DNA from 4 places in the Rahnella sp. 2050 genome. Region 1 is predicted to be linked to each of the others. Evidence: predicted binding sites of a transcription regulator. Region 1 holds the regulator's gene; each other region holds the start of a gene.

Region 1 (8,012 bases):
CAAAAAATAAAATCCGTGATCTCCTGATCGTCAGCTCATTGTTAGCCGTCAGCGTTCCGGCATTTGCCTTAAAAGACGATACAACGAAACCGATCACCATTGATTCAGCAAACCAGGCGCTCGACGTCAATACCAATACCGCGACCTTTACCGGCAATGTGGTCGTCAATCAGGGTACGATCCAGGTTAAAGCCGACAAAGTGGTCGTCATCCGCCCGCAGGGGGTTTCCGGTAAAGAAGTGGTAGAAGGTTACGGCAACCCGGTGACGTTCTACCAGATGCAGGATAACGGTAAGCCGATTAAAGGCCATGCACAGAAAGTCCGCTACGAAGTGGAAAATGACCTCGTCACGCTGACCGGCAACGCTTACCTTGAGCAACTGGACAGCAATGTGAAAGGCGACCGTATTACCTATCTGGTACAGAAACAGCAAATGGAAGCCTTTAGTGATAAAGGTAACCGTGTGACGACCGTTCTGGTACCTTCGCAGCTGCAACAAAAAACGCCTGCAGCGGGCGGCCAGCCGACCAAAAAGAGTAACTGATATTTTATGGCTAAATTAATCGCAGAGAATCTGGCAAAGGCATACAAAGGCCGTAAGGTCGTTGAAGATGTCAGTCTGATGGTCAACTCGGGTGAAATCGTCGGGTTATTAGGGCCAAACGGTGCGGGTAAAACCACCACCTTTTACATGGTCGTGGGCATCGTCCAGCGCGATGCGGGCCGCATTATCGTTGATGATGAAGACATCAGCCTGCTGCCGCTGCATACCCGCGCCCGTCGCGGTATTGGCTATCTTCCGCAGGAAGCCTCCATTTTCCGTCGTCTGAGCGTATTTGATAACCTGATGGCGGTGCTGCAGATCCGTGACGATCTGACCAAAGAACAGCGTAATGACCGCGCTAATGAATTAATGGAAGAGTTCCATATTTCTCATTTGCGCGATAACCTCGGTCAGTCACTGTCTGGTGGTGAACGCCGTCGTGTTGAAATTGCCCGTGCACTGGCAGCGAACCCTAAATTCATCCTGCTGGATGAACCGTTCGCCGGGGTTGACCCGATTTCCGTTATCGACATCAAAAAAATCATTGAGCATTTACGTGACAGCGGCCTCGGCGTACTGATCACTGACCATAACGTTCGCGAAACACTCGACGTTTGTGAACGCGCGTATATCGTCAGTCAGGGGAAATTGATCGCCCACGGCACGCCAGCCGACATTCTTGCTGATGAACAAGTTAAACGTGTTTATCTTGGTGAAGAATTCCGTCTGTGATCTGTGCCGCCGGAACCGTGCCTGTTTCAACCTACACTGAAACAGGCCGTCTCTGACAGAAGTGTTGCCGTTTTCACTCATCAACGGAATTAAGCCAAGATATGAAGCAAGGTTTGCAACTCAGACTCAGCCAACAACTGGCAATGACTCCTCAGTTACAACAGGCCATCCGCTTGTTGCAACTATCCACGCTTGAGCTCCAGCAGGAGATCCAACTCGCGCTGGAGAGCAACCCTCTGTTGGAACAAACCGACCTTCATGAAGAAATCGACTCGGTAGAAACCACCGACAGCGAAGGGTTAGACACCCGCGAGGCACTCGAGCAGAAAGACATGCCGGAAGAGTTGCCGCTGGACGCCACCTGGGATGAGATTTACACCGCAGGCACGCCGTCAGGCACCGGCAATGATTACAGCGACGATGAGCTACCGATTTACCAGGGCGAAACCACGCAGACACTTCAGGATTACCTGATGTGGCAGGTCGAGCTGACGCCGTTCTCTGATACCGATGCCGCGATTGCCACGTCAATCGTCGATGCAGTGGATGACACCGGTTACCTGACCGTCTCCCTTGACGACATTCTTGAAAGCGTCGGTGATGAAAATGTCACCATGGACGAAGTCGAAGCCGTACTTAAGCGCGTTCAGCGTTTTGATCCGGTGGGTGTCGCCGCCCGTGACCTGCGCGACTGCCTGCTGATCCAGCTTTCTCAATATGCGACTGACACGCCTTTCATCACTGAAGCCCGTCTTATCATCAGCGAACATCTCGATTTGCTGGCGAACCATGATTTCCGCGCACTTATGCGATCAACCCGGTTAAAAGAAGATACACTGAAAGGAGCGATGCTCCTGATCCAGTCTCTTGATCCGCGTCCGGGCCAGTCTATCAACACCGGTGAATCCGAATACGTGATCCCGGATGTGCTGGTGCGTAAAGTGTCAGGTGTCTGGGCGGTAGAACTCAATTCCGACAGCATTCCGCGTCTGAAGATTAACCAGCAGTACGCCGCGATGGGGAATTCCGCACGCAGCGACAGCGACGGGCAATTTATCCGCAGCAATCTGCAGGAAGCCAAGTGGTTAATCAAAAGCCTGGAAAGCCGTAACGACACGCTGTTGAAAGTGACGCGCTGCATCGTTGAGCAGCAGCAGGCGTTCTTTGAACTGGGTGAAGAATTTATGAAACCTATGGTGCTGGCAGATATTGCCAGTGCCGTGGAAATGCACGAATCGACGATTTCACGTGTGACGACGCAGAAGTTCCTGCACAGCCCGCGTGGCATTTTCGAACTGAAGTATTTCTTCTCCAGCCATGTCAGTACAGACAGCGGTGGCGAGGCATCGTCAACCGCGATCCGGGCGCTGGTGAAGAAATTAATCGCAGCGGAGAATCCTGTAAAACCGCTCAGTGACAGTAAGTTAGCGACCCTGCTTTCCGATCAGGGAATTATGGTTGCGCGTCGGACTGTCGCCAAATACCGAGAGTCTTTGTCCATCCCGCCCTCAAACCAACGTAAACAGTTAGTTTGACCTCAACAGAGAAGGAAGACATTATGCAGCTCAACATTACCGGACATCACATTGAGATCACGGATCCCCTGAGAGAGTTCATCACGTCGAAGCTGGCTAAGCTTGAGCAGTATTTCGACAGGATTAATCAGGTGTATGTGGTGTTGAGCGTGGAAAAGGTGCAGAAAGTAGCGGAAGCCACTTTGCATGTGAACGGAGGCGAATTACATGCCACCTCGGAACATCAGGATATGTACGCAGCGATTGACGGACTGGTTGATAAACTGGCCCGACAGTTGAATAAACATAAAGACAAACTGAAACAGCACTGACATTCATGTAGCCAACCCTGTGCTACAAACCTTCGGGCATCGGCTTGTGACCTTCGGGAAACGAGCCGATATAGCTTTAAGGGTGAAACAGCGCAAAAGTGAAAGATGACATGATTAACGATACTGCAATGCAATTAACGTCGGTGCTTAATGCCGAATGCACCAAAAGCGGCGTTCATTGCGCCAGCAAAAAACGCGCACTGGAAATCATCAGTGAGTTGGCCGCCAAACAATTAAATTTGTCGCCGCAGGTGATTTTTGACGCCATTTTGACCCGTGAACGTATGGGGAGCACCGGGATCGGTGCCGGGATCGCCATCCCGCACGGTAAGCTGGAAGAAGACACTTTACGTGCCGTCGGCGTATTCATTCAGCTTGAACAACCGATTGCTTTTGACGCCATCGATAATCAGCCGGTAGATTTGCTTTTTGCCTTGCTGGTACCGGCAGATCAATGTAAAACCCATTTACATACATTATCTTTAGTCGCTAAGAAATTAGCTGATAAAACAGTGTGTCGCCGTCTGCGTGGCGCGCAAAGTGACGAAGAACTGTTCCAGATAATGACTGAAAACGAATAAATTGCTGATTCCCGGTACAGTGCCGGGAAAATGAATTCTGCACACTGAATGCCAGGGGAGTGACACCATGGTGCTGATGATTGTCAGCGGCCGTTCCGGTTCCGGGAAGTCGGTTGCCCTACGGGCACTAGAAGACATGGGTTTTTACTGCGTGGATAACCTGCCGGTGGTGTTATTGCCGCAGCTTGCCCAGACCCTTGTTGAACGTAATACATCAGCGGCCGTCAGCATTGACGTCCGTAACATGCCGGAAACACCGGAAGTTTATGAGTATGCGATGTCACAACTGCCGGAGAGCTTCTCACCGCAGTTGTTATTCCTTGATGCCGACCGCAATACTCTGATCCGCCGCTACAGCGACACCCGTCGACTGCACCCGCTTTCCAGCAAAAATCTGTCCCTCGAAAGTGCCATTGATGAAGAAGCCGATCTGCTCGAACCACTGCGTTCGTCTGCGGATCTGATCATCGACACCTCCGAAATGTCCGTGCATGAACTGGCAGAAATGCTGCGTACCCGTCTGCTGGGTAAACGCGAGCGCGAACTGACGATGGTGTTCGAATCCTTCGGTTTCAAACACGGCATTCCGATTGATGCGGATTACGTTTTCGATGTGCGTTTTCTGCCAAACCCGCACTGGGATCCGAAACTGCGTCCGATGACAGGCCTTGATAAGCCGGTCGCGGCGTTTCTTGACCGTCATACTGAAGTGCACAACTTTATTTACCAGACCCGCAGCTACCTCGAACAATGGCTGCCGATGCTGGAAACGAACAACCGCAGCTATCTGACCGTCGCCATTGGCTGTACCGGCGGTAAACACCGTTCGGTCTATATCGCAGAGCAACTGGCCGACTATTTCCGTTCCCGCGGGAAAAATGTGCAATCCCGCCATCGCACGCTGGAAAAACGCAAATCATGACGGTGAAACAAACGGTAGAAATCAAAAACCGGTTGGGTATGCATGCCCGCCCGGCAATGAAGTTGTTTGAACTGGTGCAGAGCTTTGAATCAGAAGTGATGCTGCGCAACGACACGGGCATTGAAGCGGAAGCCAGCAGTGTCATCGCGTTGCTGATGCTCGATTCCCCGAAAGGTCAGAAAATCGAAATCGAAGCCACCGGCCCCGATGAAGAACAGGCATTGACGGCAGTGGTAAATCTGATTAATTCAGGTTTTGATGAAGACTGATAATTAACGCACTCTTTGAGCCGTATTAAATGCGGCTTAAACAGTCGATTGCAATGGCCTTGAAACTCTCAAAGTTTTCGCTGCTCAGCAAACGGCTCATTGAGCGTTCCCGCACAAACGTCACGAACAAATCGTAAATCGCCATCGCCTCTTCATAATCTGCCTTGCTGATTGCCAGCAGGAAAATCACGTGTGCGGTCTCCCCTTCTCCCCACGCAATGCCCTGCGGAGAGAGCAACGTTATCACCACGGTTTTCTTCGCCAGCAGCCCCAGCGAGTGCGGCAGCGCAATCCCTTCCCCCAGCATGGTCGAGACAATTTCCTCGCGCTCAACCACCGACGGATAAAACGCCTGATCGACATAGCCTTCGGCTTCCAGCTGAGAGCACACATGGCGGAACAACTCCGCCTGCGTCATCGGTTCATCGATGATCATGAAGTGTTTTTCGTCGAAGAATTTTTCCAGCATATAAGGCCGGGTGCGATCAACCAGTACCAGCTTGCCAAGCTGCTCCATCTGGTATTCGGTCGGGAATGGCGACAGCACCACCACCGGTTTATTCTTCTCGCTGATGCGGGCGTTGGAGATGATGAAATCTTCGTCGATGTGTTCCAGTTGTTCGTAATCCCGCAACGTCACCACCTGTTTCATCACCAGCTGCGGATATTTGCGGCTAATCTGCGCCTGAATCATACGGATGGTCGAATTGCCGGTGTCGCATACCAGCATCACCTGCGGATGTCGCTGATAACCGATGTTGTAATGCCGCTCCAGCCCGACGCCGATATGCAGCACAAGAAACCCAATCTCGTTTTCACTCAGGGTGTACGGCGTGTATTTCCCCCAGCTCGACACCGCCGCCAGCGTGACGTCATACGCCATCGGGTAATGCTGTTTGATGTTGTTCAGCAGCGGGTTGGGGATATTAATCTGGTATTTCACCCGCGTAATCATGGTTTTGATATGCGTCAGCAGATCAGCGCGCAGCTGTTTATCACCTTGTAAATCATAACTATAGTGCGAATTGATATACGACAGGATGTAATCGACCAGCGATTCGTCATCGTCAGCATTAATGTCCGTTGGCAGGATTTGCTGGACGCGACGCGCGGCGATATTCACCCGCAGATAAGCTTCTTCAGAGGCCGGAATTTCCTTGCCCACCAGACTTTTCAGCTCCGCAGCCAGCCGCACAGAAACGTGTTTGACCGCCGGGTCACCGTCTTCAGCATCAAAATCAGTCAGCGGATAACCGCCGGCAATGCGTTTAATGGCCACCGCGCAATAGAGAATCAGATATTGTTCACCTTCGTCGGTCAGTTGAATAGAAGACTGCGTCAGAAGCTGATGCATAAAGCGCGTCAGCGGCACCAGCGCTTCCGACTCCAGGCTTTCCGCCTTCAGCAGCGGATTGGCCTGTTCTTCGGCATCGAGCTGGAACAACAAGTCGGTCAGGCAGGCGCGGATTGCCAGCTCCGCACCAAACAGCTTCATGCCGTAGCGCGGCTTGGTTTCAATATTCAGATGATAGCGGGCCAGATGCTCCCTTACCTCAGCCATATCATTTTGCAGGGTTCCCCGGCTGACAAACCATTCATCAGCCAGATCTTCCAGCTTTAATGAAAAAGCTGAGGTCAAAAAGCGGATCAGCAGCGTCTTCACCCGCTCTGCGGCCGTACGCGGCGTCGGATTCGGTTTACGTTGTGTCGACTGCTGTAACGACGAGAACAGGCTCTGATCATCAACGCGCAGCTGATACCCGCTGCCACGGTTGTGTACGAAGGTCGCGCCATAGTCCGCGATGATTTCATTAAGCGCAGTGATATCCGCACGGACCGTCCGCGTCGACACCGACAGGCGTTTTGCCAGTTCATCCTGAGGCAGCGTTTCGGTTTGCAGCGCATCAAACAGTTGCGCCAGACGTTGATTGGGAAATCTCACCATTGTTCTTCCATATTATTCCGGCTACGGCGCGATCACCCTTTACGACGAACTGCCGACCGCCACAGAGTCATCGATAAACGCAGTTTGCCGTTTTCGGCAGATACCTTGAATCAGGTGATGTTATCGCTTCGTTGATTGATTGCGTAAATATATTTGCCATCCGGTAACAACATCAGTGTGCCCGGACGGCTTACCGCGCAGGAAAGGTCAGAACCTTCAGCCCACCAGCTTTTTGACGCTGACCAGCAGGGTTTTCACATCGTCAGGACGTGTGTTACCGGTGGCGCTGTCGATAATCGAGCTGTAGATATGCGGGATGATTTTAGTGACGCCCGCCGCCAGCGCGATTTCCATAATCGGCTCGAAGTTTTCTAAATCGATACCGCCGGTCGGTTCCAGCCAGAAATCCTGTTCCGCACAGGCACGGGCCACGGCAGCGAATTCATCACGGGTTTTCAGGCCACCCATCGGGAAATATTTCACCGAGCTGCCGCCCATATCTTTCAGCAGCGCAATGGCGGTTTCCACCGGCACTATGGCGTCCGCAGAAGCAGAACTCAGCGGTCCGGTATTGATCTTCACAAAGCCGGGTTTACCGGTGGGTGAAATCAGACCGTTGACCACGCTGTCGTTTTGCCCAAGCATTCCACGGCTGGTACCGACGCCGGTAAAGACCTGATTGACGTGCTGCGGCTGAACCTGCGCTGAAATCTGGCTGACCATCAGAGACTGACGCGGATCGCCCGCGCCTAAACCGACAGACAACGCGTTTTCAATCAATGCGGCATACTCTTTCATGTCCGCCACCGCACTCGCGACGTCTGGATAATTTTTGGAAAGCACACCGACCAGTACATGACCTTCTGCCGCTTCATAGATATCACGGGCATTGTCTTTCGAGCCCGCCAGCACATTCAGGCACACGCGGTCACGATAGAAATTTGGGGTCAGCTTCATGCTTTGTCTCCGCTGAAAAGTTGTTTAAAACGTTGTGCGACGATGGTGAGCTGCGGCGGCGTCACGCTGCGCACATCGACTTCGATCTTGCCTTCGTTGGCGCGGTAGCCACGGAAATAAATCGCGATATCGCCGTTTTTCATGGCGTCCACAATGGCTTTGGTTTTCCAGCCCAGTACCGCTTCATCGAAAGTGATTTCCGTACGGGCGATATC
Region 2 (8,012 bases), on a different contig from region 1:
CCACGGCACTTCGAGGGTATGAACTTCCGCACGACAGCGACGGGCAATTTCGCACAGCAGATGACCGAAACGACCAAACACCGGCACCAGCACTTTGTCGCCCGGACGGATACCGGAAAGCAGCACGGCTTCGATACCGGCGCGCGAGGTGCCGTCGATCAGGAACGTCCACTGATTGTCGGTTTTGTACAAGGCGCGGTACAGCGCCATCACTTCGTTCATGTAGCCGGTCATCACCGGATCATATTGCCCGACCAGCTGACTCGCCATCGCCCGCAGTACGCGCGGATCGGCATTGATGGGTCCCGGCCCCATCAGCAGACGGGTTGGCGGGTTGATTTGTCCGGGAGAGATGAAATCTGACATAGTTAATCCTTTACGATGTTAGCTTGCGGCAGCCTCAGTAAGGCCGCGTACGGATGCTATAAATTGTTTTAACTCCGGCGTTTGCGGGTTAGCAAACAGCGCCCGGCTTTCGCCCTGTTCCCACACGGTGCCCTGATGCATAAACACCACGCGGTCACCCACTTCGCGGGCAAAATTCATTTCGTGTGTCACCAGCACCAGCGTCATGCCTTCTTTCGCCAGTTGCTCGAGCACTTTCAATACTTCGCCGACCAGTTCCGGATCCAGCGCCGAGGTGATTTCATCACACAGCAGCACTTTCGGGTTCATGGCCAGCGCACGGGCAATCGCCACGCGTTGCTGCTGGCCGCCGGAAAGATTCGACGGGTAATAATCCATGCGATCCGCCAGACCGACTTTCGCCAGCATCTGCGCGGCCAGTTCACGGCATTCGGCAGCGGACTTTTTCAGCACGCGGCGTGGCGCCAGCATGACGTTTTCCAGCGCGGTCATGTGCGGGAAAAGATTGAAACTCTGGAACACCATGCCCACGGAACGGCTGATGTCACGCGCCTGAGAATCGCGGTCGGTAATGGTCATCCCGCCGAGTTTGATGCTGCCTTCCTGATAGCCTTCCAGCCCGTTCATGCAGCGCAACAGCGTACTTTTGCCTGAACCGCTGCGGCCGATGATCGAAATCACTTCGCCGCTGTCAATATCCAGATCCACGCCTTTCAGTACGTGGTTCTGACCGTAAAATTTCTGAACCTGGTTGATGGTGATCAGTGGCATTACTGTTTCTCTCCACGCAATGATTTTTCTAAATGCTGGCTGTAACGGGACAGCGGATAGCACATCAGGAAGTAGCCCAGCGCCACTAATCCAAACACTTTGAACGGCTCATACGTCACGTTGTTCAGCATCGTTCCGGCTTTGGTCAGTTCGACAAAACCGATAATCGAGGCCAGCGCGGTCCCCTTCACCACCTGCACGGAAAACCCGACGGTCGGCGCGATAGCAATGCGCAGCGCCTGCGGGGTGATCACCCGCCATAACGTCTGGCCGAAATTCAGGCCGAGACAGCGCGACGCTTCCCACTGGCCTTTCGGTAATGCGGCAATACTGCCGCTCCAGATATCCACCAGATAAGCGCTGGTATACAGCGTCAGCGCCAGCGCGGCGGCGGTCCACGGGCTGACATTAATTCCAAACAGGCCAAGGCCGAAGAAGGCCAGGAATAGCTGCATCAGCAGCGGCGTGCCCTGAAACAGCTCGGAATACAGACGGACAAAAAGCGTCGGCCAGCGGCGTTTGGTGAGACGCAGTAACAGCAACGGCAACGTCACCAGCGTGCCGCCGATAAAAGCGGTCAGCGACAACAATAACGTCCAGCGCGCCGCCAGCAGGAGATTGCGCACAATGTCCCAGTCGGTGAAGGTCATCATCAGTTTTCACTCCCAAAGACACGGCGTCCGGCCAGCAGCAACAACTGACGCATCGCAACCGACAGCAATAAATAAAACAACGTGGTGACCAGATACACTTCAAAACTGAGGAAGGTGCGCGACTGAATTAAGTTCGCGGCAAACGTCAGTTCTTCATAGGACACCTGCGATACCACGGAAGATCCGAGCATCACGATAATGCACTGGCTGACCAGCGACGGATAAATGCGTTTCAGCGACGGCGGCAGCACGATGCGCAGAAACGTCTGACTGCGGGTTAATCCCAGCACGCGCCCGGCTTCCCACTGACCTTTCGGCGTCACCTGAATACCGGCGCGGATAATCTCCGTGCTGTAGGCGCCGAGGTTAATCAGCATCGCCAGCAGCGCCGCTTCACCGGCAGTCATTTTCAGGCCAATGGCTGGCAGGCCAAAGACAATGAAAAACAGCTGCACCACAAACGGCGTATTACGGATGGCTTCGACATACACGCCCCAGACCGCACGCAGGGTTTTATGGTTGCCGCAGCGGATGGCCGCGCCGCAAATCCCTATTGCGACACCGCCAACCGTTGCCATTACCGTCAGCTCAATGGTGGTCCATAAACCGGCCAGCAGTTCCGGCATATAAGGCCATAGCGCGCTAAAGTTAAGCTGATAGGTCATGAAAGATCTCCGTCAGGCCTCTGATCACGCGCCGATGGACGCTGGCAGCGGTGCCTTCATCCATTTTTCAGACAGTGTATTCAGCGTCTTGTCTTTGATGCCTTCGGCGATCAGTTCATTCACTTTGTCTTTCAGCGCGGGTTCGTCTTTACGCAGACCGACGTAGCATGGTGAATCTTTCAGCATGACTTTCGAAACCGGTGCTTTGGCCGGGTTCATGCGGGCAATCGCGGCGACCACCAGGTTGCCGGTAGCGATGTATTCCACCTGGCCGGAAAGGTATGCAGACAGCGTGGTGTTGTTGTCTTCATACCGCTGAATTTTGGCATCTTTCGGTGCCACGCCGGTCAGTGCCAGATCTTCCACCGCGCCACGGGTCACGCCGATGGTTTTACCGGACAGTTCTTTCAGGTCGGACAGTTTGTCACCCTGGGCACCAAACACGCCGAGGAAGAACGGTGCGTAAGCGTTGCTGAAGTCGATGACTTTTTCGCGCTCAGCGTTTTTACCCAGGCTTGAAATCACCAGATCGACTTTATCCGTTTGCAGATAAGGCACGCGGTTGGCGCTGGTGACCGGCACCAGTTGCAACTTAAGTTTCATCTTATCGGCCAGATAATGCGCCATATCGATGTCATAACCTTCCGGCTGCAAATCCTTGCTCACCGAACCAAACGGCGGGAAATCCTGAGGAACAGCCACACGCAGCACGCCACGTTTCTGAATATCCTGCAACTGATCCGCCATTACGCTGGATGCCTGAAGCACCAGCATTGCCGCACCTGCCCATGCCAACAGCCGTTTGTTCATGTTCATAGATTATCTCCGGTGAAAGGTTTTTGGAACGATAGATTCTTATGTTTATAGCTTTGCAACGAATGTGCCAAAAGCCGTGCAGCAGAAAAATTGTGCACAAAGTCACGGTATGACAAGGAATTAGACAATGAGAGGCGCGATCAGAAGAGGTTTTTTTGCCCTGAATCAGGGCAAAAAGCGTGAACCAATGAAAAATATGATGCACTGAAATTGTGCGCAAGCACCAGAAAAGCGCCCGATTTGTTCTTCAAACGGGAATCAGCGCTGCTCCAGCTCATCCAGATCGTTATACAAATCGCTTATCTGATGAATACGCTGGCGGCCTGAAGCGAGCATATCGTGCAGCAATGCATTGCTGAGCAAATTCGCCAGACTCATGGCAGAAGAATAACTGTCGAACGCCGATACGCTGTCGAGCGGAGCAGCCAGATGCCAGGTTGCCAGCGGGATAAGTGTCTGCGCCTGCGGCTCGCAAATCAACAACACCGGCACGCCAAGTGACTGTAACTGCATCAGAATTGCCTTCGCCATGCGCGGCCTGCGGCGGAAAGCGACGAATATCACCACGTCCTGCGCGGTAAGATCCACCAGTTCTTCCGCCAGCGTTTGCCCCGGCTGCGGCATTATCATCACGCCAGCGCGCACCTGAATCAGTTGCTGACGCAGGTGCAGCGCCACCGGGTAACTGTTACGAAAACCCAGCAAACGTACTTGCCGCGCCTGATTCAGGGCGGCGATCAGCGCACCGAACTGGGTGCCATCAATCTGGTTAATCCACTGCGTCAGGTTGGCCATTTCCTGTTTATAGTGCCGTGATAACAAGGTGTTACCTTGCACTGCGTCGCGGCTGTCGGTCAGCGGCATCCCGCTCTGGCGCAGGGTGCGCATTTCATCGCGCATATCGCGGTAGCTCGGGTAACCGAGGCGTTTGAACAGGCGGCTGACCGTGGCTTTCGATACGCCGCTAAGCCGCGCCAGTTCGGCGCTGTTATAGCTCATCAGGTCGTCAATACTGGCAAAAATAAAGTCGGCCACCCGCTGTTCCTGCGGCGTCAGTTCTGCGTAATGGTCACGCAGACGCTCATCAATCTGTTTCATCTCTGGCCCTTTTGTAACCAATGTTTCAGTAAATCAGCGGAACATACCATGCACTATGCTTGCCAATGCAAGAGAAATTAGCGCTAAAGCTGCAAGGTTTTGCCGATGTGGAACACCTCTTGCTTAACTTTATCCCTACGCGCCCACAACCCTGCAAGCACGGGCAGCATAAAAAAGCGTTTCTAAAAAGGACATCGCATGATTAACAGTAACAGCGCACCGCTGGGCATGGCGGTCACACCTCATCATCTGGCGAGCCAGAGTGCGCTTGCGGTATTGCGTGAAGGCGGCAATGCCATCGAGGCCATGGTGGCTGCGGCCGCGACGATTGCCGTGGTCTATCCGCACATGAACGGGCTGGGGGGCGATGGCTTCTGGCTGATCGTGCCGCCGCAGGGCAATCCGGTGGCGATAGACGCCAGCGGTGCCGCAGGCTCCCTCGCCTCTCTCGATTTCTACGCCGGTGAAACGCACATTCCGCACCGTGGCCCGAAAGCCGCGCTGACGGTAGCGGGTACCGTCGGCGGCTGGCAGGAAGCGCTGAATGTGTCGGCTGAATTTGGCGGCGAGCAAAAACCGCTCTCCCGCCTGCTGCGTGACGCCATCCGTTATGCCGCTGATGGTATTCCGGTGACGGCATCGCAGGAAGCGGCGACCCGCGCCAAACAACACGAACTGAAAGATTTCCGCAGCTTTGCCGATGTTTTTCTGCCTAACGGCGATGTGCCCCGCGCCGGAAACCGCTTCACTCAGCCGCAACTGGCGCAGACGTTATCGATGCTGTGCGAGGACGGGCTGAACAGTTTCTATCGCGGTGAGCTGGCCGACAATATGGCCGCCGACATGGAAAAGCTCGGCATGCCGGTGACCCGCGCTGATCTCGCGGCTTACAGGCCACAGCGCCGTGTGCCGTTGCGGCTCAAACACAGTAAAGGCGAAATCTACAACCTGACACCCCCGACGCAGGGGCTGGTTTCGCTGGCGATCCTCGGCCTGACTGACCGTTTGCCGCTGGAAACCATGGACGAAAGTGCCACCATTCACAGCGTGGTGGAAGCCACCAAACTGGCGTTCGGTCTGCGCGATCGCTTTATCACCGATCCGCGCATGATGACGCAGGATGCACAGGAACTGCTGGATCCACAGTATCTCGATGCTCTTGCGACCCGCATCAAACCACACAGCGCCGCCGACTGGGGTAAAGGTAAAGGGCCAGGCGATACCGTCTGGATGGGCGTGATGGACAGCAGCGGGCTGGCGGTTTCTTTTATCCAGAGCATTTATCACGAGTTCGGCAGTGGTGTGGTGCTGCCGGGCAGCGGCGTGTTGTGGCAAAACCGTGGTGCGTCTTTCAGCCTTGATGCCGGTCATTTACTGGCGCTGGCACCGGGCAAGCAACCGTTCCATACCCTCAATCCTGCCGCCGCACGCTTATACGACGGGCGCACCATGGTTTACGGCTCGATGGGGGGTGACGGCCAGCCGCAGACGCAGGCCGCCGTGTTTATCCGCCATGTAGTACAGGGGCAATCGTTGCAACAGGCGATCAGCGGCCCGCGCTGGCTGCTTGGCCGTACCTGGGGCGAGAGTTCGGATTCACTGAAACTCGAAGGCCGTTTTGCCTATCCGACGCTGGCCGGGCTGAGGCAGCGTGGTCACGACGTCGAACTGTTGCCGGATTTCAGTGAAGCCGTCGGTCACGCCGGTGCCATCGTTCGTCACACCAACGGCATGTTTGAAGGTGCCTCCGACCCGCGCAGCAACGGCAGCGCCGCCGGTTTTTGATCAGGGTTTGCATAACAGAATGGATAAGGAAGCAGAATGAAAAATACCTCCGCAGCGACCGACTGGGCCGCCTATATCCGCCAGATGGAATCCGTTCTGGCGCTGGAACTCGACGACGCACGCCGTCAGGAATTGCTGGTGCAGTTCAGCCGCATTGCCCAAATGGCACAACCGCTGATGGATTTACCGCTCGATCCGCGTCTGGAAATTGCCGGGGTGTATCGCGCATGAAATCGTTTGATAGCTTTACCGTCAGCCAGTTACATCAGGCGATTGCGCAGGGCGAAATCTCGGCCACAGAAATCGCCACCTCTACGCTCGACGCCGTTGAACAGGCCAATCCGGTCATCAACGCCTGGACGCAGATCACCGGCGATCGCATGCTGAGTGAAGCAGCGAAAGTGGATAAAAGCCGCGCCAGCGGTGCCGTACTTCCGCCGCTGGCGGGCATTCCCTATGCGGTGAAAAACCTGCTGGACGTGGCCGGTGAAGTGACGCTGGCCGGTGCCAGCCTCAACAGCAGCAATGCCGCTGCACGCCATGACGCCTGGACGGTTTCACGCCTCGCGGCACAGGGCGCGATGCTTTCCGGCATGCTGAATATGGATGCTTACGCGTACGGTTTCACCACAGAAAACAGCCATTACGGTGCCACCCGTAACCCGCGGGATCTGGCGCGGGTAGCCGGAGGCTCTTCCGGTGGTTCGGCCGCCGCCGTGGCTGCCGGGCTGGTGCATTTCACCCTCGGCAGTGATACCAACGGTTCGATCCGTGTGCCGTCCTCATTAAGTGGTATTCTCGGCCTGAAACCGACCTTCGGGCGGATTTCACGTCGCGGCAGCCAGCCGTTTGTCGCCAGCCTCGATCACATCGGCCCGATGGCACGTTGCAGCGAAGATTTGTCGCAGGTCTATGACGCCATACAGGGCACGGATCCGCAGGATCACTTTCAGGCTGACAAACCTGTCACAGAAACATTTTCCCAGCTTAAGCGCGGGCAACAGGGCCTGCGCAGCGCCGTACTGGGCGGATACTTTTCTCTCTGGTGTGACGACCACGCCAAAGCAGCCGTACACCGGATAGCGCAGGCACTGGAAGCCCAGGAAGAAATTGAAATGCCACAGGCCGGGCTGGCACGATCCGCCGCATTTATCATCAGCGCGTCGGAAGGTGGCAATCAGTACCTGCCAAAACTGCGCAGCATTCCGGAACAGTTTGAGCCACTTTCACGTGAGCGTCTGCTCGCTGGCGCAATGATCCCGGCGGCATGGTATGTTCAGGCGCAGCGTTTCCGTCAGCAATTTCAGCAGCAAATCTTGCCCTTGTTCGATCATTGGGACATTCTGATCGCCCCTGCCACGCCGTGTCCGGCAACGTTGCTTGGTCAGGAAACCATTCGCATCAACGGTCAGGATCTGCCGACACGCGCCAACATGGGCATGCTGACGCAGCCAATTTCGTTCCTCGGCTTGCCGGTGGTGACGGTGCCGGTCACCACGTCGACCGGCCTGCCGATAGGATTACAATTGATTGCGCCACCGTGGCGCGAAGATCTCTGCCTGCGTGCCGCCTGGGCACTTGAGCAGCAGGGAATAGTGAATGTCAGCAGTTCTCCGGTGATGCCCGCGTAACAACCCGCATCCCCGTTTTCCCAGGGTGAAGTGAAAAGAGTAAAGAGAGTCACTATGAAAACTGAACATATCGACCGCCCGGCGATCCTCGCCGAAATGAATGCGGCGTTTTATCGCTATGAACAGGCGCTGATCACCAACGATACCGCCGTACTCGACGAACTGTTCTGGCACGACCCGCGTACCGTGCGCTACGGCGCGGGAGAAAATCTTTACGGCATTGACGC
Region 3 (8,012 bases), on a different contig from region 1:
GCTGATTTCACCACGCTCGTGTTTCTGGAACACCTCGCCCATTGAAAACCGCTCGGTCAGCGTCGCCAGCGGGGTGCCACTCAGATGGCTCCACACCCCCAGCACTCGTTTGAAATCAATATCAATAATGACGTTTCCCATATCAAAAATGTACAGCATTGCACGCTCCTGATTTCAAAGATGACAGTTAACTTTAGCGGTAAAACGTACAAGTGAACAGGGGCAACGCGACGGGGCGTAACGAACGGAGGAGAAAAAAACATAAAAAAAACAGGGTACCCGAAGGCACCCTGTTTCTGTGTAACGGCAAACGTTAAAGAAGATTAACCTTCTTTAGGACCACGCATTGCACGTTTACGATCGTTCTCGGTCAGGTGACGTTTACGGATACGCACAGACAGAGGAGTCACTTCGACCAGTTCGTCATCATCGATGAATTCCAGAGCTTGCTCCAGAGACATTTTGATAGCAGGAACCAGAGTCGTTGCTTCGTCAGTACCGGACGCACGCATGTTAGTCAGTTTCTTACCGGTCAGGCAGTTCACGGTCAGGTCGTTAGAACGTGAGTGAATACCGATAATCTGGCCTTCATACACTTCTGCGCCGTGACCCAGGAACAATTTACCGCGGTCTTGCAAGCTGAACAGTGCGAACGCAACCGCTTTACCCTGACCGTTGGAGATCAGCACGCCGTTCTGACGCTGGCCGATTTCGCCCGGACGAACGTCATCGTAGTGGCTGAACGTGGAGTACAGCAGACCGGTACCGGAAGTCATGGTCATGAATTCGGTACGGAAGCCGATCAGGCCACGTGCTGGGATCAGGTAATCAAGACGGATACGACCTTTGCCGTCTGGGATCATGTCTTTGACATCGCCTTTACGCTCACCCATGGCCTGCATAACAGAACCCTGGTGTTGCTCTTCGATATCCAGTGTCACGTTCTCGAATGGCTCTTGCATGCGGCCATCGATTTTACGGTTGATTACTTTAGGACGGGAAACCGCCAGCTCGAAACCTTCACGACGCATATTTTCGATCAGAACCGACAGGTGAAGTTCACCACGGCCTGAAACACGGAATGCATCAGCATCTTCAGTTTCTTCAACACGCAATGCAACGTTGTGCACCAGCTCTTTGTTCAGACGGTCAAGGATCTGACGTGAAGTCACATACTTACCTTCTTTACCACAGAACGGAGAGGTGTTTACGTTGAAGTACATGGTTACTGTTGGTTCATCAACGCTCAGCGCAGGCAGAGCTTCAACATTCGCCGGATCACAGATTGTGTCGGAAATGTTCAGTTCGCCCAGGCCGGTGATTGCGATGATGTCGCCCGCTTCAGCAACGGTGGCTTCGATACGCTCAAGACCCATGTGGGTCAGAACTTTACCGACTTTACCGTTGCGGGTTTTGCCTTCGCTGTCGATGACAGTGATTTGCTGGTTAGGCTTAACGGTACCGCGTTTGATGCGGCCGATGCCGATGACGCCAACATAGTTGTTGTAGTCCAGCTGAGAGATTTGCATCTGGAACGGTGCTTCCATCTCAACTTGTGGCGGAGATACGTGGTCAACGATCGCCTGGTACAGCGGGGTCATGTCTTCGGCCATATCGTTATGGTCGTTACCCGCGATACCCATCAATGCTGATGCATAGATGATTGGGAAATCGAGTTGTTCGTCGGTTGCGTCCAGGTTTACAAACAGGTCGAAGACCTGATCGACAACCCAGTCAGGACGCGCGCCAGGGCGGTCAACCTTGTTGATTACCACGATCGGTTTCAGACCATTAGCGAAGGCTTTTTTGGTCACGAAACGGGTTTGCGGCATTGGGCCATCCATTGCATCCACAACCAGCAGCACCGAGTCGACCATTGACATCACACGCTCTACCTCACCGCCGAAGTCGGCGTGTCCTGGGGTATCCACGATGTTGATGCGGTAGTCTTTCCAATTAATGGCGGTGTTTTTTGCGAGGATGGTAATCCCACGCTCTTTCTCCAAATCGTTGGAGTCCATTACGCGTTCAGTGGCTTCTACACGCTCTCCGAAAGTACCGGATTGTTGCAGCAGCTTGTCGACCAGGGTGGTTTTACCATGGTCAACGTGGGCAATAATGGCGATGTTACGCAAATTTTCGATCACAGCTTTGCCTCAGGCATTAGAAATAGCGCGCTATTGTACACGTATTAAGCGAGGTTCTAAACAAGATCACAAGGATCTTGTTGAAACAACTTATGGATGGCTACTTTGTGATCCCTTTCACGGTGCAAAAAGACCACTGAACCATTATGACGCACCATTATAGTGCTTTCACTCTCACAGTTAGCACCATTTTAGTGCGAGAATTCCGTTATGGTGCATACTTGTCGAGTGCAAAAGCCCTGTAAAATGGCGTTGTTTGCATTTTCTCAAAGTTGGCACAGTTTTCGCTAATAGTTTTTAGAGTAAAAGTTTTTTAGGGTAAAAAATTTTTTACAGGGTGAAGAGCCTGACCAGACAAATAATAGCGCTGTTCAGTCTACACGCCAGTTCCAGTAAGGCTGTTATTTCCAACTAAAGACCAAAAATGGTTATTCGTTCCACGACGATAATGAGAAATTCGGGAGAACTAGTATGTCCGCTGAACACGTTTTGACGATGCTGAATGAGCATGAAGTGAAATTCGTAGATTTACGCTTCACTGATACCAAAGGCAAAGAACAGCACGTCACCATTCCTGCGCACCAGGTTAGCGCTGACTTCTTCGAAGAAGGCAAAATGTTTGACGGCTCTTCAATCGGTGGCTGGAAAGGCATTAACGAATCTGACATGGTCTTGATGCCAGATGCGAGCACTGCTGTTCTTGACCCATTCTACGAAGAAACTACCCTGATCATTCGTTGCGACATCCTTGAGCCAACCACGCTGCAAGGTTATGACCGCGACCCACGTTCTACCGCAAAACGTGCAGAAGATTTCCTGCGCTCTTCCGGTATCGCGGACACCGTTCTGTTCGGGCCAGAGCCAGAATTCTTCCTGTTTGATGATGTGCGCTTCGGCAGCAGCATCTCCGGTTCTCACGTCGCTATCGATGATATCGAAGGCGCATGGAACTCGAGCACCAAATACGAAGGCGGCAACAAAGGCCACCGTCCTGCAGTAAAAGGCGGTTACTTCCCGGTTCCTCCGGTCGACTCCTCCCAGGATCTGCGTTCTACCATGTGTCTGACCATGGAAGAAATGGGTCTGGTTGTTGAAGCTCACCACCACGAAGTGGCAACCGCTGGTCAGAACGAAGTGGCAACCCGCTTCAACACCCTGACTAAAAAAGCTGACGAAATCCAAATCTACAAATACGTGGTTCACAACGTGGCTCACGCATTTGGCAAAACTGCGACCTTCATGCCAAAACCAATGTTTGGCGATAACGGTTCAGGTATGCACTGCCACATGTCTCTGTCCAAGAACGGTAACAACCTGTTCGCTGGCGACAAATACGGCGGCCTGTCTGAAATGGCACTGTTCTACATCGGCGGTATCATTAAGCACGCTAAAGCAATCAACGCCTACGCTAACCCGACCACCAACTCCTACAAGCGTCTGGTCCCGGGCTACGAAGCGCCAGTAATGCTGGCTTACTCTGCGCGTAACCGTTCTGCATCCATCCGTATTCCACACGTATCAACGCCTAAAGCGATGCGTATCGAAGCACGTTTCCCTGATCCAGCGGCTAACCCATACCTGGCGTTTGCTGCACTGATGATGGCTGGCCTGGACGGTATCATCAACAAGATCCACCCTGGCGATGCGATGGACAAAAACCTGTATGACCTGCCACCGGAAGAAGAAGCAGAAATTCCAAAAGTTGCAGGTTCACTGGAAGAAGCCCTGAACGCACTGAACGAAGACCGCGAGTTCCTGACCCGTGGTGGCGTGTTCACTGACGACGCTATCGATGCTTATATCGGTCTGCGTAAAGAAGAAATGGACCGCGTGCGCATGACTCCGCATCCGGTTGAGTTCGAACTGTACTACAGCGTTTAATTTTTCGATTAAACCGGACTCAGCGCTCGTCTTCGGGCTGGCGCTGAGGGTAATACCCGACTGAAGGCCTGTGTTCACAAACCCTTCAGCGTCAAAATTAAGTAAGACGATTTATATTTGTTGCCGTGGAAACTTTCAGCCCATCTCCGGATGGGCTTTTTTCTCCACACTCTTTCCTGCTCAACCCCTCTGACCCGTGATTTCACCGGGTAGCGAGATAAAATGCACCAATCAGGTGCGGGAGACTGCGGTATGGCAACTGGCAAACTGCCCGATGCTGGGCAGATCCTGAATTCCTTAATCAACAGCGTTCTGCTGTTAGACGACGAATTGGCTGTGCATTATGCCAATCCGGCAGCTCAGCAGTTACTGGCGCAAAGTTCCCGAAAGCTTTTTGGCACCCCTTTGCCAGAACTGGTGGGATATTTTTCGCTGAACATCGAATTAATGCGTGAAAGTCTGACAGCCGGACAAGGCTTTACAGACAGTGAAGTGACGCTGGTCGTAGACGGCCGCGCGCATGTGTTGTCGCTGACCGCACAGATGCTGCCAGAAGGTTTCATTCTGGTGGAACTGGCGCCGATGGATAATCAGCGCCGCCTGAGCCAGGAACAATTACAGCACGCTCAACAGGTTGCTGCGCGTGATTTGATCCGCGGTCTGGCACATGAAATCAAGAATCCGCTCGGCGGGTTGCGTGGCGCAGCACAATTATTATCCAGAGCGCTGCCCGATCCGGCCTTGCTGGAATATACGAAAGTCATTATTGAGCAGGCTGACCGTCTGCGTAATCTGGTCGACAGATTGCTGGGCCCGCAACGTCCGAGCCAGCATGTGACACAAAGTATTCACCAGGTTGCGGAACGGGTTTGCCAACTGGTCTCGATGGAGAAGCCGGATAACGTTCAGCTGGTGCGGGACTATGATCCGAGCCTGCCTGAACTGGCGCACGACCCCGATCAGATAGAACAGATTTTGTTAAACATCACCCGCAACGCATTACAGGCGCTGGGGGAGGAAGGCGGCACAATTACATTACGCACGCGTACTGCTTTCCAGATTACGTTACACGGCGTGCGTTATCGTCTGGTGGCCCGTATCGATATTGAAGATGATGGCCCCGGCGTACCGGCGCATTTGCAGGACACCCTTTTTTACCCCATGGTCAGTGGCCGCGAAGGGGGCACCGGTTTGGGCCTGTCCATCGCGCGCAGTTTGATTGATCAGCATTCGGGTAAAGTTGAATTTAACAGTTGGCCAGGACATACCGAATTCTCGGTATTCCTGCCTATTCGCCAGTGAGGTTCTTATGCAACGAGGGATAGTCTGGATCGTCGATGACGATAGCTCCATCCGCTGGGTACTTGAACGTGCGCTCACTGGAGCCGGTTTAACGTGCACCACGTTTGACAGCGGCAATGAAGTGCTTGATGCCATTGCGACTCAAACCCCTGACGTTTTGTTATCAGATATCCGTATGCCCGGGATGGACGGTTTAGCGCTGTTAAAGCAGATTAAACAACGTCACCCGATGCTTCCGGTCATCATAATGACAGCACACTCCGATCTGGATGCTGCAGTCAGCGCCTATCAGCAAGGTGCGTTTGATTATCTGCCAAAACCGTTCGACATTGATGAAGCCGTGGCACTGGTTGAACGAGCCATCAGTCATTATCAGGAACAACAGCAACCGGCACGCAGCCAGCCTGCGAGTGGCCCGACCGCAGACATTATCGGTGAAGCGCCCGCTATGCAGGACGTATTTCGCATCATCGGCCGTTTGTCCCGTTCTTCAATCAGCGTGCTGATTAATGGGGAATCCGGTACCGGTAAAGAGCTGGTCGCTCACGCCTTACACCGCCACAGCCCGCGCGCCAAAGCGCCCTTTATCGCGCTGAATATGGCTGCTATCCCGAAAGACCTGATTGAGTCCGAATTATTCGGCCACGAGAAAGGGGCGTTTACCGGCGCCAACACCGTCCGTCAGGGACGTTTTGAACAAGCCGATAACGGCACGCTGTTCCTCGATGAAATCGGGGATATGCCGCTTGATGTGCAAACCCGTCTGCTTCGCGTGCTGGCAGATGGCCAGTTCTATCGTGTTGGCGGTTATGCGCCGGTGAAAGTGGACGTGCGTATTATCGCTGCGACTCACCAGAATCTGGAGCTACGGGTTCAGGAAGGGAAATTCCGCGAGGATTTATTCCACCGCCTGAACGTTATCCGCGTCCATCTGCCGCCGCTGCGTGAACGTCGTGAAGACATCCCGCGTCTGGCGCGTTACTTCCTGCAAGTCGCGGCTAAAGAGCTGGGTGTGGAAGCAAAAAACCTGCATCCGGAAACAGAAACGGCACTGACGCGATTGCCATGGCAGGGCAATGTGCGCCAGCTGGAAAACACCTGCCGCTGGCTCACCGTCATGGCGGCGGGTCAGGAAGTGCTGATTCAGGATTTACCCAGCGAACTGTTTGAGACCTCGGCCCCTGAAACCGGTGGTCAGAGTCTGCCAGACAGTTGGGCGACATTGCTGGCACAATGGGCAGACCGTGCGCTGCGTTCCGGTCATCAAAACCTGCTGTCAGAAGCGCAACCTGAAATGGAACGTACATTACTGACCACGGCGCTGCGCCATACACAGGGACATAAACAGGAAGCGGCACGGTTGCTGGGCTGGGGGCGAAATACCCTGACCCGCAAACTGAAAGAACTGGGCATGGAATAAAAGTCCTCGCACCAGACAGCAAAACAGCCGCTTATGCGGCTGTTTTTATTTGCAGAGCAGACTGTCAGATAACGCGGGAGAATTGTTGCTGGCGCACCTGACGTCGCAGATAAATATCAAAGCACATACAGATATTACGGATCAGCAAACGCCCGCGCGGTGTCACCTGAATATGTGTGCCACTCACCTCAACCAGCCCGTCTTCAGCCAGCGGCTGCAGCAGTGCCAGATCATCAGCAAAATAATCGGTAAAACGAATATCGTAACGCTGTTCGATATCAGCAAAATTCAACTCAAAATGGCAGATCAGAGATTTAATGACATCACGACGAAGGCAGTCATCATTCGTCATTTCCAGACCCCGCCATAAGGCATGTCCCTGCTCTTCCACATGAGCGTAATAGGTTTTGATATCTTTTTCGTTCTGCGCGTAGGTATCGCCGAGCATGCTGATGGCCGAAACGCCCATTCCCAGCAAATCACTGTCGCCCTGTGTGGTGTAGCCCTGGAAATTGCGGTGCAATTTGCCTTCGCGCTGGGCAATCGCCAGTTCGTCTTCAGGGCGAGCAAAGTGATCCATCCCGATAAAGCGATAGCCGAAACCGGTCAGTGAAGCGATGGTTTCCTGCAAAATTTTCAATTTCTCTTCCGCGCCAGGCAAATCAGCATCTTTGATTTTGCGCTGAGCGGCGAACAATTTTGGCATGTGCGCATAATTGAACACACTCAGACGATCAGGGTTGAGCTCTGCCACACGCTGCAGCGTGTAAGCAAAACTTTCTGCCGTCTGTTTCGGCAGACCGTAAATCAGATCGATATTAGTCGAGTTGAAACCCAGCGCCCGGGCGCGTGCAATGAGGGCAAAGATGAAATCTTCATCCTGCTCACGGTTAACCAGAAGCTGCACTTCTTTGTTGAAATCCTGGACCCCCATACTCAGGCGGTTAAAGCCTTCGCTGCGCAGATGGTCAAGCACATCAAGCTCAATTTCACGTGGATCTACCTCCAGTGACATTTCTGCGTCGGGCAGGATATCAAAGTGTGCCCGCAGAAGGCCCATCAGACGGCTTATCTGCGCTTTATCGAGGTAAGTCGGAGTACCACCGCCCCAATGCAGCTGACTGACCTGACGACCTTTAAAGAGCGGTGCACGGTGACTGATCTCTTTTTCAAGCACGTTGAGATATTCTTCGGCTTTATGCTGCTGGCGGGTCACCAGTTTATTGCAGCCGCAGAAGTAGCAGAGCTTATGGCAGAAAGGA
Region 4 (8,012 bases), 920 kb from region 1:
GAGACGGCCTGATGGATAAGGCAACATGGAGAGGCAGTAATATTTCTCCTTGCCAGGCTGTTCGGTAACTTTGAAGGTTTGCTTCTCTTGCCAGTGAAGCTGAACGTGTGACTCGATGTCTTCTGGACGGTATTGCTCTTGCATGGCGGCCGGTGGTCCTGTGAGTGAAAACAGCTACGCCTGTAGCTCAAAAAGTTTTAATCAAAAGATCCGCATAGCATAGCTGATAAGCGGTTGGAGCAACAACACCCAGCGAAGGCTAAAGGGAATTTCTGTCCGCTTCTGGCGCAATATTCATAATCTGCGAGTCAGCGCGAGATAATCTGCGCAACGGATCAGGGATTTACGACTAAAATAAAGGCAGTGCGTTCCCGCCGTGAAAATGGTTATGACAGTTCAAGGAGAGGAAATATGAGCAATATTACGCAATCTTACCGTCAGTTGGTGACATCACTGACCGAGCGGTTAAAACACGGTGAACGTGATATCAGCGCGCTGGTACAGGATGCCCGCGTCAGACTGCAGGAAGAGGGCAAGCTGACGGAAATCCAGATTGAACAGTTAACGTCGGCGGTACGCCGCGATTTGCACGAATTTGCCCGCAACTATGAAGAAAACCAGCAAGCCGTGGCAGAAGAAGATGACGGCACGGACAGTGTGTTCATGCGGGTCATTAAAGAAAGCTTGTGGAAAGAGCTGGCCGATATGACCGATAAAACCCAGCTGGAATGGAAAGAGGTTTTTAAAGATGTCAGCCATCACGGGATTTATCACAGCGGAGAAGTCGTCGGTCTGGGCAATCTGGTGTGTGAAAACTGTCATTTTCACTTAGCGGTGTATACGCCGGAAATTCTGAGTAAATGCCCGAAATGTGGTAACACTGAGTTTACGCGTCGTCCGTTTGAACCTTAAGCGTCAGACACCTGCCCCGGAGAGTCGGGGCAGGTGTGCTTTCTTTTTTTCAGTGCCGGTCAGTGCAGGATCTTCGCCAGGAAATCCCGGGCGCGATCGGATTCCGGATTATTGAAGAAATCGTCTTTATTGCGATCTTCTACAATCTTGCCTTCATCCATGAAAATCACGCGGTTGGCCACTTTACGGGCGAAGCCCATTTCGTGTGTCACCACCATCATTGTCATACCTTCGTTTGCCAGCTCAACCATAACGTCGAGCACTTCGTTGATCATTTCCGGATCAAGAGCGGACGTCGGTTCGTCAAACAACATCGCGATCGGATCCATACACAATGCACGGGCAATCGCCACACGCTGTTGCTGACCACCGGAAAGCTGGCCGGGGAATTTATTGGCGTGCGCGGACAAACCGACACGATCCAGTAATTTCAGGCCCTTGTCTTTCGCTGCCGCTTTATCACGTTTTAAAACTTTGACTTGTGCCAGTGTCAGGTTATCGATGATGGAAAGGTGCGGGAACAGTTCGAAATGCTGGAAAACCATGCCCACTTTTGCACGCAGTTGCGCCAGATTGGTCTTCTTGTCATTGACCGGCGTCCCGTTGACCAGGATCTCACCTTTCTGAACTGGTTCGAGTCCGTTAACGGTTTTGATCAGCGTCGATTTCCCTGAGCCTGAAGGCCCGCAAACCACCACAACTTCACCTTTTTTAACTTCGGTGCTGCAATCGGTAAGCACCTGAAAGTGCCCGTACCATTTAGAAACATTCTTCAGTGAAATCATGAAACGGTCCTTTTCTTCAAATAACGCACCAGCAAGGAAGCACAAAGGCTGATAACAAAGTAAATAAGTCCTGCAAACAGCACCATCTCAACCAGTGTACCGTCACGGTCACCAATATTAGATGCGCTGCGGAAGAAGTCTGCGAGGCCCAGAACGTACACCAGCGAAGTATCCTGGAACAAAACGATCGCCTGCGTCAGCAGTAACGGCACCATCGCGCGGAAAGCCTGCGGCAGGATAACCAGCTTCATGGATTGCCATTGCGTCATACCCAGCGCCAGCGCTGCAGAAGACTGACCGCGTGCGATGCTGATAATCCCTGCGCGGATAATCTCCGAGTAATACGCCGCTTCAAATAACGCAAACGCGACCATCGCAGAAATCAGGCGGATATCGGTTTTAGGTGACAGTCCGAGCACTTTTTGCAGAAAGCCCGGCACAATCAGATAGAACCACAACAGCACCATGACCAGCGGAACCGCGCGGAAAAGGTTGACGTAAGCCGAGGCAAACCAGCTGATCGGCTTGAACGTTGACAGGCGCATGACCGCCAGCAGGGTGCCCCACAAAATACCGACTACAATCGCCAGCGACGTTATCTTCAGCGTAATGACCATGCCTTGCCACAGATAGGGCAGGCCGGGACCAATAGAACTCCAGTCGAATTCATGCATGCTTATTTCCCTCCCATGTTGCCCGGCAGGCGGACTTTACGTTCTACGAAATGCATCAGCAGCATGATGACGGCATTGATAAGGACATAAGCAACGGTGATTGCAGTGAATGATTCATACGCATGCGCGGAGTAATCCAGCAGCTTACCGGCTTGTGCGGCCATATCAACCAGACCAATGGTCGAGGCAATGGCGGAGTTTTTCACCAGGTTAACCATCTCAGAGGTCATTGGCGGCACGATCACGCGGTAAGCATTGGGCAACAGCACATAGCGGTAAGTTTGCGGCAGCGTAAGGCCCATCGCCAGTCCGGCATTGCGTTGTCCGCTTGGCAGGGACTGGATGGCTGCACGCACCTGTTCGCATACACGGGCGGCGGTGAACAACCCGAGGCAAATTACCGAGGAAGTGAAGAACTGTACGTCAGGCGCCAGTTCGGATTTAAACCACATGCCGATATTTTCAGGCAGCAGTTCAGGGACCACCAGATACCAAATGAAGAATTGCACGATTAATGGCACGTTACGGAATAATTCGACGTAACAGGTACCAATACCCGAAAGGATGCGGTTGGGGACGGTACGCAAAATACCGAATAGAGAACCGATGAGGAAGGCGATTATCCATGCGCAAATTGACAGTGCGACAGTGACCTGAAATCCATTCCAAATCCAGCCCAGATAAGTGGTGTTACCGAAGGGGGCTTGTTGCAGAAAAATGCCCCAGTTCCAATCTATTGACATAAAAACTCCGTAAAGCGGGTAAAGGCTTACCCATCTGAGTGATGACGCAATTCGCCTAAAGTGAATGGGAAAGAATGCGGGGTGGGGAACGACCACCCCGCATCTGTATCATCACAGGTTGGTGGTCCAACCTTGTATTTTAGTCACTTTTCACTCTTCTCTTGGTTATACCCGTCCATTTGGTATGACTTACAGCGCCTTATCGTTTGGCGCTTTGAACAGAGCTTTCATGTCATCGGACAGCTCAAAGTTCATATTCAGGTTTTTCGGAGGAATTGGTTTTTTGAACCAGGTTTCAAACCATTTGCCTGCTTCACCGGAGGTTTGTGCCTGCACGATGGTGTCATCAACCAGTTTTTTAAACTCAGCATCGTCTTTACGCATCATGCAGCCATAAGCTTCTTTGGATTGCGGCGTACCGACAATTTCCCAGTTGTCTGGTTTCTTGGCTTTCGCACGTTCACCGGCCAGCAAGGCGTCATCCATCATGAAGGCCACTGCGCGGCCAGTTTCCAGCGTACGGAAGGAGTCACCGTGGTCTTTGGCACTGATGATGCGCAGATCCAGTTTTTTCTCTTCGTTCAGCTTGTTCAGCAGAACTTCGGAAGTCGTACCGGAGGTTACAACAACAGTTTTGCCTTTAAGGTCAGTGAAATCTTTAATCTCTGAACCTTTTTTCACCAGCAGACGTGTACCGATCACAAAGATGGTGTCAGAGAAGGCTGCTTGTTGCTGACGTTCCAGGTTGTTGGTGGTTGAACCACATTCGAAATCGTAGGTGCCGTTTTGCAGCAGCGGGATACGGTTCTGCGAAGTGATTGGCATCATTTTGACCTGCAGGTCAGGCAGGTTCAGTTTTTTCTTCACTGCGTCAACGATAGCGTCAGAATAGTCCTGTGAATAACCCACAACTTTTTGTTCGTTGTTGTAGTAAGAGAATGGCACTGAGGATTCACGGTGACCCACCACGATAACGCCATTGTCTTTAATTTTTTTCAGGGTGCCGGTCAGTTCTTCTGCGTGAGCAAAGCTGCTCACGGTAACGCTTGCCAACAGTACTGATAACGCCAATTTGCGCAATTGCATGTCCAACTCCTTGCTGTCATTAGGGATCCAAACTCAGGGATCAGAAAGTACTAATGCCTCGTCATATGAAGCTAGAAAATAGCTGAATGTGAATATTATGAAACCACATTGTTTCTTTTTTGAGACGAGACACGCACCAAATCAAAGCAATCAAACGGCTATGCACCCGGAAAGTGCATGAGGAGCAGCCTGTTTGTACCAAAATGATGCATCCCGTCATAAAAAGTAACTAATCAGATATCTTTCAATCAGATGTAGCAAGAGTCGTGCCAAATGGCCTGATTTAACTTCATAAGCGGGCAAATCGGCAGCGCTTAATGCCGCAGTCGAAACAATCGGCAGCAGGTAAAAGGGGAGGGGTATTGAGATTAAAAAGGGGTGCTACAAAAAAGAACAGACACCCGGAGGTGCCTGTTTTAGAAACAAAACGCTTGTACTCAGGATTTACGGCGACCCAACCACAGCGCAACTGCCGCCATGACTGCCGTAGCAAACCACACCGGCCACCAGCCAGCCCGGGCATAAGGTGTCATACCCGTTGTCGGTGTGACCTTCACGTTCAGCACCTGACGGGTAAACTGCGGAATTTCGTGGGTCACATCGCCCTGAGCATCAACGACGGCGGTAATGCCATTATTGGTGCTGCGCAGCAACGGACGGCCCAGTTCCAGCGAACGCATTCGCGCCATCTGGAAGTGTTGCCATGGGCCAATCGAATGACCAAACCAGGCATCGTTTGAAATCGTCAGCAGGAAATTAGTATCCGGTTGCAGATTGTCGCGCACCTGTTCGCCGAAGACGACTTCGTAACAAATCGCCGTGGTCAGATTCAGGCCACTGACAAACAACGGTTTCTGCACGTAATCACCACTGGTCAGCCCGGACATCGGCAAATCGAAGAAAGGTGCCAGCGGGCGAAGAATGGCTTCCAGCGGTACGAACTCTCCAAAAGGCACCAGATGATGTTTGTTGAAGCGGTTTTCGTCAGGATAGTGATAGGGCTTTTCACCGCCGAGCACGATGGCGCTGTTATACACTTTCATGCCTTCTTCATTGCGACGGGCATCGATAATGCCGGTGATTAACTGGGTGCCGTGTGAGCGGTAGATATTATCCACCATGCTCAGGAAGCCCTGCTGATCGGATTCAATGTCTGAAATTGCTGATTCCGGCCAGATGATCATGCTGGATTTACCCACGTACGGGCGGCTGAGATCCAGATAGGTCTGCAGCGCACTTTCCAGTGCTTTCGGATCCCATTTCATGGACTGTGGAATGTTGCCCTGAACCAGTGCCACATCGACCGTTTTATCTGGCTGTTCCTGATACCAGTGGATATAACGCAGCGGCCACGGCAGTAACAGCATGGCAACAGCGATAATTCCCGGTGTGACGCGACGCTGATGTACTGCGTACACAATCAGTCCGCTCAGCGAGGTGAGTAAAATCGTGATGCCGTCGACGCCGGTAATCGGCGCGAGGCCTTTCAGCGGACCGTCGATCTGGCTGTAGCCGAACTGTAACCACGGGAAACCGGTCAGCACCCAGCCGCGCAGGAATTCAGTAACTTGCCACAAGGCGGGCGCGCCAAGTGCCAGTTTCCACCAGGTGGTTTTCGGCCACAGTTTGCTGAACAAGCCGGCAAACAACATCGTGTACAGCGATAAATACGCTGCCAGCAAGACCACCAGGAAAAGGTTGATCGCTTCCGGCATGCCGCCAAACGTGGCGATGCTGACATAAACCCAGTTTACGCCGCTGCCAAAAAGACCCATTCCCCAGAAAAAGCCGATGAGCGCGGCCTGAGCCGGACGACGATCGAGCGTTAATGCCAGCAGACCGCACAGCGAAATGATCGCCGCAGGCCAGAAGTCATAAGGGGAAAATGACAGCGTGCCACAGGCACCGAAAAAGAGCGCCAGCAGGGCGCGAACCCGCTGGCGTTGATATAAAGAGGCAATTGCCATGAAGTAATTATTCTTCCAGTATCGGTTGCGGCGCGTCGTCCGGTATTTTTACATGAACCTGAATGATACGACGGCTGTCAGCCATCGCAACCTTGAACAGGTAACCGTCAATTTCAATGCTTTCACCACGCGCCGGTAAATGGCCGAATGACTGCATGACCAGACCACCAATCGTATCGACTTCGTCGTCACTGTAATGGGTCCGGAACACTTCATTAAAATCTTCGATCGGTGCCAGTGCGCGGACGGTGTAGGTATGGCGGCTGAGCTGACGGATATCCAGATCTTCTGCTTCATCGTACTCATCATCGATTTCGCCGACGATCAGTTCGAGAATATCTTCTATGGTTACCAGACCTGAAACGCCGCCGAATTCATCAACGACAATCGCCATGTGGTAACGCTGTGAGCGGAATTCCTTCAGCATGCGGTCTACGCGTTTGCTTTCAGGGACAACGACCGCGGTTCTCAGCACTTTATCTATGCTGAATGGCTCAGACTCTGTGCGCATAAACGGCAGCAGGTCTTTGGCCATCAGGATGCCTTCAATGTGATCCTTATCTTCGCTGATCACCGGGAAGCGTGAGTGTGCAGATTCAATAATGACATCGAGGCACTCTTCCAGCGGCTGGTTGCGTTTTAGCGTGATCATTTGTGAACGTGGGATCATGATGTCCCGGACGCGCTGCTCGGCGATATCCATCACGCCTTCCAGCATGTCACGGGTATCGGGGTCGATCAGATCGTTTTGTTCTGAATCACGGATCAGCTCAACCAAATCGCCACGGTTTTTTGGTTCACCGTGAAAAAGCTGGCTAAGGATAAGGGAAAAGAAGCCCTTCTTGGGACTGGGGCTGTCACTATTTTGTGAATGGTCATCGCTCATGGCGTTTGGTTTTTTTTACTCGTAGTTAGTGAAAATTATGCGAAACGCCTGCGGATAAACACGTTATCAGGCAGGCATTACGCGAGTTTACTGTGAAGCTTAGTTATCTTCTTTCTCTGAAATATACGGATCCGGATACCCCAGACCCTGCATGATTTCAGTTTCAATCGATTCCATTTCTTCGGCTTCTTCGTCAACGATATGGTCATAGCCCAGCAAATGCAAACTGCCGTGAATGACCATATGCGCCCAGTGAGCCAGAAGTTCTTTGTCCTGCTCTTTTGCTTCTTTCTCCACAACCTGGCGACAAATAATCAGGTCGCCAAGAAGCGGCATCTCCATACCAGGAGGTGCTTCGAACGGAAAGGATAACACGTTGGTCGGTTTATCCATCCCACGATAAGTCATATTAAGTTCATGACTTTCAGGGATATCGACCAGACGGATTGTGACTTCTGATTCTTCCTGAAACTGAGGAAGAACCGCTTCAAGCCAGGTCTGGAAATCATTTTCTGGCGGTAAACCTGCTGCATCTTCGCAGGCAATTTGTAAATCGAGGATTACCGTGTTCATTGACTGGCCTGTTGTGTTGAGCTGTTCTGATGTTCATGTTTACGCTCTGCGGCAATCGCATCGCGGCGTTTTTGATCTTCTTCTTCCCAGGCTTCGTACGCGACAACAATGCGCGCAACGACCGGATGACGTACCACGTCTTCACTGTGGAAGAAGTTAAAGCTGAGTTCTTCGACTGACGACAGCACTTCAATCGCATGACGAAGCCCTGATTTCTGATGACGCGGCAAGTCGATTTGCGTCACGTCACCGGTGATCACCGCTTTGGAGTTAAAGCCAATACGGGTCAGGAACATCTTCATTTGTTCGATAGACGTGTTCTGGCTTTCATCAAGGATAATAAAAGCGTCGTTCAATGTACGTCCACGCATGTAAGCCAGCGGGGC

What was found. Region 1 encodes sigma-54, which starts transcription at its own class of promoters, with help from an activator protein. Its sites were predicted from a motif close to GTTGGCACANNTTTCGCTNT; they were not measured.
Region 2: a site for sigma-54 is predicted at 4,476-4,495, ahead of ABIC79_RS07060 (gamma-glutamyltransferase family protein). Genes of this name have one in related genera too.
Region 3: a site for sigma-54 is predicted at 2,419-2,438, ahead of glnA (glutamate--ammonia ligase). Genes of this name have one in related genera too.
Region 4: a site for sigma-54 is predicted at 4,455-4,474, ahead of ABIC79_RS12180 (amino acid ABC transporter substrate-binding protein). Genes of this name have one in related genera too.

Annotation. Positions count from the first base shown of each region.
Region 1 is NZ_JBEPKE010000002.1:140,957-148,968, reverse strand. It holds gene lptA (lipopolysaccharide ABC transporter substrate-binding protein LptA) at 1-545, shown strand, start outside; gene lptC (LPS export ABC transporter periplasmic protein LptC) at 1-10, shown strand, start outside; gene lptB (LPS export ABC transporter ATP-binding protein) at 552-1,277, shown strand; gene rpoN (RNA polymerase factor sigma-54) at 1,379-2,812, shown strand; gene hpf (ribosome hibernation promoting factor) at 2,836-3,123, shown strand; gene ptsN (PTS IIA-like nitrogen regulatory protein PtsN) at 3,222-3,704, shown strand; gene rapZ (RNase adapter RapZ) at 3,772-4,626, shown strand; gene npr (PTS phosphocarrier protein NPr) at 4,623-4,895, shown strand; gene ABIC79_RS07910 (BglG family transcription antiterminator) at 4,921-6,840, opposite strand; gene dagF (2-dehydro-3-deoxy-phosphogluconate aldolase) at 7,057-7,797, opposite strand; gene ABIC79_RS07900 (DgaE family pyridoxal phosphate-dependent ammonia lyase) at 7,794-8,012, opposite strand, start outside.
Region 2 is NZ_JBEPKE010000001.1:1,576,482-1,584,493, forward strand. It holds gene ABIC79_RS07030 (pyridoxal-phosphate-dependent aminotransferase family protein) at 1-366, opposite strand, end outside; gene ABIC79_RS07035 (amino acid ABC transporter ATP-binding protein) at 385-1,137, opposite strand; gene ABIC79_RS07040 (amino acid ABC transporter permease) at 1,137-1,787, opposite strand; gene ABIC79_RS07045 (amino acid ABC transporter permease) at 1,790-2,455, opposite strand; gene ABIC79_RS07050 (transporter substrate-binding domain-containing protein) at 2,480-3,271, opposite strand; gene ABIC79_RS07055 (MurR/RpiR family transcriptional regulator) at 3,530-4,369, opposite strand; gene ABIC79_RS07060 (gamma-glutamyltransferase family protein) at 4,568-6,154, shown strand; gene hpxX (oxalurate catabolism protein HpxX) at 6,191-6,385, shown strand; gene ABIC79_RS07070 (AtzE family amidohydrolase) at 6,382-7,785, shown strand; gene hpxZ (oxalurate catabolism protein HpxZ) at 7,840-8,012, shown strand, end outside.
Region 3 is NZ_JBEPKE010000010.1:9,103-17,114, reverse strand. It holds gene yihX (glucose-1-phosphatase) at 1-159, opposite strand, end outside; gene typA (ribosome-dependent GTPase TypA) at 324-2,147, opposite strand; gene glnA (glutamate--ammonia ligase) at 2,619-4,028, shown strand; gene glnL (nitrogen regulation protein NR(II)) at 4,281-5,330, shown strand; gene glnG (nitrogen regulation protein NR(I)) at 5,338-6,750, shown strand; gene hemN (oxygen-independent coproporphyrinogen III oxidase) at 6,815-8,012, opposite strand, start outside.
Region 4 is NZ_JBEPKE010000002.1:1,062,364-1,070,375, forward strand. It holds gene leuS (leucine--tRNA ligase) at 1-144, opposite strand, end outside; gene ABIC79_RS12160 (zinc ribbon-containing protein) at 412-912, shown strand; gene ABIC79_RS12165 (amino acid ABC transporter ATP-binding protein) at 972-1,697, opposite strand; gene gltK (glutamate/aspartate ABC transporter permease GltK) at 1,694-2,371, opposite strand; gene ABIC79_RS12175 (amino acid ABC transporter permease) at 2,374-3,114, opposite strand; gene ABIC79_RS12180 (amino acid ABC transporter substrate-binding protein) at 3,304-4,200, opposite strand; gene lnt (apolipoprotein N-acyltransferase) at 4,638-6,167, opposite strand; gene corC (CNNM family magnesium/cobalt transport protein CorC) at 6,175-7,053, opposite strand; gene ybeY (rRNA maturation RNase YbeY) at 7,153-7,626, opposite strand; gene ABIC79_RS12200 (PhoH family protein) at 7,623-8,012, opposite strand, start outside.